2 regions of the Paenibacillus sp. FSL R10-2734 genome follow, and region 2 is predicted to be linked to the other one. Evidence: a T-box and tRNA genes for the amino acid it is inferred to sense, from the RefSeq annotation. Region 2 holds a T-box; the other holds one or more tRNA genes.
The links. A T-box is a leader RNA that pairs with one kind of tRNA and senses whether it is charged. The one in region 2 lies ahead of argS (arginine--tRNA ligase), so its partner is inferred to be a tRNA-Arg.

Region 1: it encodes a tRNA-Arg, which carries the amino acid that the T-box ahead of argS (arginine--tRNA ligase) is inferred to sense. The anticodon was not compared.

The regions. Positions count from the first base shown of each region.
Region 1 covers NZ_CP150170.1:2,072,288-2,074,762, forward strand. Annotated here, with positions in the region: tRNA gene NSS67_RS09110 (tRNA-Glu) at 447-521, shown strand; tRNA gene NSS67_RS09115 (tRNA-Val) at 609-684, shown strand; tRNA gene NSS67_RS09120 (tRNA-Met) at 728-804, shown strand; tRNA gene NSS67_RS09125 (tRNA-Asp) at 830-907, shown strand; tRNA gene NSS67_RS09130 (tRNA-Lys) at 922-994, shown strand; tRNA gene NSS67_RS09135 (tRNA-Gly) at 1,031-1,105, shown strand; tRNA gene NSS67_RS09140 (tRNA-Arg) at 1,116-1,192, shown strand; tRNA gene NSS67_RS09145 (tRNA-Leu) at 1,212-1,290, shown strand; tRNA gene NSS67_RS09150 (tRNA-Lys) at 1,371-1,443, shown strand; gene NSS67_RS09155 (alpha-amylase family protein) at 2,175-2,475, opposite strand, start outside.
Region 2 covers NZ_CP150170.1:1,947,904-1,950,378, forward strand. Annotated here, with positions in the region: gene argS (arginine--tRNA ligase) at 1-1,436, opposite strand, end outside; T-box leader at 1,477-1,693, opposite strand; gene NSS67_RS08620 (hypothetical protein) at 1,962-2,321, shown strand; gene NSS67_RS08625 (collagen-like protein) at 2,337-2,475, shown strand, end outside.

The sequences.
Region 1 (2,475 bases), 120 kb from region 2:
AAGTACAATCAGACCGTGTAATTGTAATACCTGAAAGTTGTTAGACTTGTAGACAGAGCTACAAAACCTGTGCTTACCTCGTTCCCTTATATAAAACTATTCCTATGCAGCGTTACCCATCTAGAAGAGCGAAATGCCATTTTACTTTGTGTGCCTCACGAGAGACGCTGCTCAAGCGATTGTGTGGTAGAGGTGAAGGGAGAGACTCGTGGGCCGTTCATCAGATCGACAGATGCATCACAGGGCTGAATAAGGAAGTATTCAAAGACCATTTAGACACGAATAACCTGACTATCTTTGAAGTCGTGGAGGCGATAGCACGTAAGCTTGATCTCACTTTAATGTCCTGCTTAAGATAGGAATGAAAATATATTAATTTAGGTATTGCTATACATCAAAATACATGATATAATATTTTTTGTTGTCAAAACAATTTGTTTTAATTAGGCCCGTTGGTCAAGGGGTTAAGACACCTCCCTTTCACGGAGGTAACATGGGTTCGAATCCCATACGGGTCACCATTTCTTTATCGGCTGAATTGAGCTACATAAGAAATAGTTGCATTACACTCATGATTATGTTATGATAATTGAGTTGCTTCTTTAAATGGAGGCTTAGCTCAGCTGGGAGAGCATCTGCCTTACAAGCAGAGGGTCGGGGGTTCGATCCCCTCAGCCTCCACCATGAAGCTTTCTAATGTAACTGATAACTGAATATTTTTTAATGACGCGGGGTGGAGCAGCCCGGTAGCTCGTCGGGCTCATAACCCGAAGGCCGCAGGTTCAAATCCTGCCCCCGCAACCAATTTTCATCAAGCAATTATTCTTTTGGAACCGTGGTGTAGTTGGCCTAACATGCCTGCCTGTCACGCAGGAGATCGCGAGTTCGAATCTCGTCGGTTCCGCCATTTTTTTGCTTCATGAGCCATTAGCTCAGTTGGTAGAGCACCTGACTTTTAATCAGGGTGTCGAAGGTTCGAGTCCTTCATGGCTCACTTCTTAAGTGAGTCGAACATTAATACATACCGTGTGCGGACGTGGCTCAGCGGTAGAGCATCGCCTTGCCAAGGCGAGGGTCGCGGGTTCGATTCCCGTCGTCCGCTCCATATAAATTTTGCGCCCTTAGCTCAGCTGGATAGAGCGTTTGACTACGAATCAAAAGGCCGGGAGTTCGAATCTCTCAGGGCGCGCCATCTTTTAAATTTATACTTTGCCGGCGTGGCGGAATGGCAGACGCGCTCGACTCAAAATCGAGAGGGAAACCGTGGAGGTTCGAGTCCTCTCGCCGGTATCAATTAGCAAGCGAAGCTCTTATGCGTTAAGCTAAGAGCTTTTGCTTTTCAAGTTTTATAAGGAAAGTCATTATATTGTGGACTCTTAGCTCAGTTGGTAGAGCAGTAGACTCTTAATCTATTTGTCCAGGGTTCGAGCCCCTGAGAGTCCATCCTAAAAGAAACGGCAGACATGCCGTACTCAAAATACGGTGCCGAGAGGCTTACCGGTTCGAGTAAGACCATCGGTATACGAAAAGGTTTATAAAATTGCTTACTAAGCGATTTTATAAACCTTTTTTTTGCAGAAATATACTATATCTTTATCGTCTCATTTTTATTTTCTGCTACAGTGAAATTATGAACATATATTCAACTTGTAGCAACGAGGAGCCCTATTTTTAATGAACCGCACACCTCTTCGGGATGTATAACGGACAGAGAAGACCTTATATCCTCCTAAATGCATGTTTTAGTCGAACTAACGGACAGGAGCGCCGCTATTCGTGGAAAATCACCCGGAAATGGGCTTGTTTTTAGGGAATAAGTGCAATGTGGTCCGTTAACCCGACAAAATGTGCTCATTTACCGGAAATAAGGGCCATACGGTCCGTACATGGAAGCACTCTACGAAGGGAGTGCATGAATAGTTTATGGATATGTGTATGGATACGAGTGCAGAATTACGGATGTACACCTTCCCCACGCTCCAATGTAACTCGACCTCCAAGGATTCCGTCAGGCATTGTTCTTAAAATATAAGAAAGTATAAGTTTTACACTGTACTGTATGCTTATGTTCGAATCGGGTGTACATTGCGATAAGAGAAGGAATGTCACAGAATGGAGGTCACAGAAGCCATGTAAGTTGCTGTACCTCCCTGATTCTGTTTGAGTGAGCGAATTTACTCTACCGGCAATTTTGCCTGCGCCAGCTCTATTACTACTATCTGGTGATTCTCCAAGCAAGGAATCATATAAGTGATTTCACCCTGGCCTACCGTAAACGGAAGCTCTGTCATCGCCGGGGCCAGATAGACCCGCTGGACGGGAGCAGGAGACTGGAGACGCAGGCTGACGGAAATGTCTCGCAGCGGCACGATGTCTTCGATAACTTCAATGCAGCCTTTTAGCACGGGTGAGGCATAGAGCAGATGGTTCACATAGCGTTGCTCCGCCTGCTGATACTGCAGAGTCGTTATTCCC
Region 2 (2,475 bases):
AACCGCAGTAGATAATAACGAATGGCAGCAGTTGCAATGATGTGGCTGGAAAGGCCATCTTTTTCGGAGCGCGATTGTTCTATGTTCTGTTCCATAAGCTTCACTAAATCGATCACTTTAACACCAATTCCTTGGCGGCCTGACATGGCATAAGAAGATTTTCCCTCTGAAATATCTATCCCCAGCTCAGCAGCGGAGGCTGGACTAAGAGAAACTACGCCATAACTTACATGATGGAGCTTCTCTGCCTGATCGTTATAACCTAGTGCGCTTAAAGCCTGCTTAACCATTTGTTGCGGATATTCCTGTCTATAATCGATCACGTTAATAACACGGTCCGCGTGTCCATAAGGCTCTTGAGTTCCAGTTAATCCTGTGGTCCATAAACCGGACGAGAATTCACTGTAGGTAAAATCTTTGGCCAGTAAACCAAATTTCCAGAGATGATAGGCAATGTCTTTGGCCGTGTACGTCAAAATCCCATTCGAACGCACAAGCACCTTATCCATCTGATGCTCCTCTGAATCCGCTCCATTGCTAACCTCTGTCCCTTGCTTTAGCACCCAGCAGCCCGCTAGCTTACCTTCAGTCTCCTGTACAAAAACTGCCGTTTGCTTCAATAGCTCAGCTGCGGCTGCCCAAAATCCCTCTTTTAAAATATTGCTCTCCCATACCAGTAGGTCATAGTGAATACCGAAACGCTTCATTTCCTCTACATGTTCTCTCACAATACGTTCAGCGACAAGGTTGCCCAGCCACGCCTCATTGCCTCCACCCTGTTCAAGGGCATGCAGCATATCCGTGCGCTTCTGTGTCATCTCTGGATTTCGTGCATATTCTTTGTTCACTTTGGCATAAAGATCCCAGCAATAATCTCCGAACCGTTGATGGTCACCCTCTAAAGGTACATTTAATAAACCAACGACTGTATCTGCCAGCTGGTTTCCCAGATCATCCACGTAGTTATGGACCTCTACGTTATGTCCGGTTCTTTTCATGATTCTGACGAGCGCATCGCCGATGCAAGCATTTCTTAGATGACCTACATGAGCGGCTTTGTTTGGATTGATTGAGGTGTGCTCGATGATGACCTTTTCCCCTATGCTGTCTGGCAGATCAAAAGATTGTTTAGCCCATACCTGCCAATCCATATACAAATTAATAAATCCAGGAGCAGCTACTTCGACTTTTTGTAAGAGCCCTGCATAATTCTCTTGTAATTGAATTTCCGCTTTTACTAACTCTGCAATGACGAGAGGGGATTTGCGCAAGGTTTTGGCTAGCTGCATAGCAATATTGCAGGAGTAATCACCATGCTCTAAATTAGCGGGCTGCTCGATCAGAATAGCAACATCGTTCGGGTAGGTAATTTCTAAGGTGTTGAATACCCTTTTCACACTTTGCTCAATGCCGTCTTTAATGATTTGATTTAACATTTCATACCCTCCTTTGAAAATACAAAAAAGCCCTCGTCTCAAAAGAGACGAGGGCTTAAGCGCTCGCGGTACCACTCTCGTTGCTAAACAGACGTTTAGCCACCTTACAGGATAACGGTCTTCAGCCGGGACTTCTTACTTGGGTTCAGAAGTCCATCTCACGGGTGCGCTTCATTAGGTGATCTGTACCGGCTTACACTTTCCCGGCTCGCTGAGGACTAGAACACGTTAACTACTCTCCCGCTCATCGATGCTTGAATAATTTTTATTAGTATAACTAATATTTCAAAAAAAGCAATAGGGGGGGCTCAGTGAAATCTGGGAAATGCTTGAGTTTTTAGCATGTCAGATTAGTAGATTGCAAACGCAATGAATGTATTCTTAAGCAACAATTCCTTTGCATAAATGTCCACACGTAACTTTAAATACAGAATATTACTATATAAGACCACTGATATGAAATATGTAACTAGTATAGTAGTTTTTATTTTTCAATTTTACAGTGGATGGGAGGAGTGAATAAAGATGGCTTTATTTTCAACTGGACCTATAGATAATAGTCCAATTCTGGGGGTCAGACAGACGCAAATCGTTACGGTAAAAGTAGTTAATCGTGATTCTCTTAATCCTTATCATCTAGTTATTCAAGGGTTCTTACTAGATACATCAAGAACGATGTACGTGAATGAAATGTTCAATCTCGCACCAAATCAGGCTTTAACTAGAAACTATTTTGCGGATTTGGATGCATTTGAATTTGTGTTTGAAACATTAGACGAAGTTGAAGCGGAAATAGGGATCTCAGTCTGGGGAAAACAGGTTTCGGGGGAATTAGTAGATCCTCATCGCATAGTAGCGTGGGAGAAACATGCAGGAATACTATAAAGGAGTGTTGGAAAATTGAGCCATTTATCTACCGGACCGATAGATAATACCATGGTGGGAGGTATACGACCTACTCAACATGTTACGATCAAAATTGATAACCGAAGCGACGTCACTTCTTCTACGGTTCTCGTCCAAGGATACTATATGGATG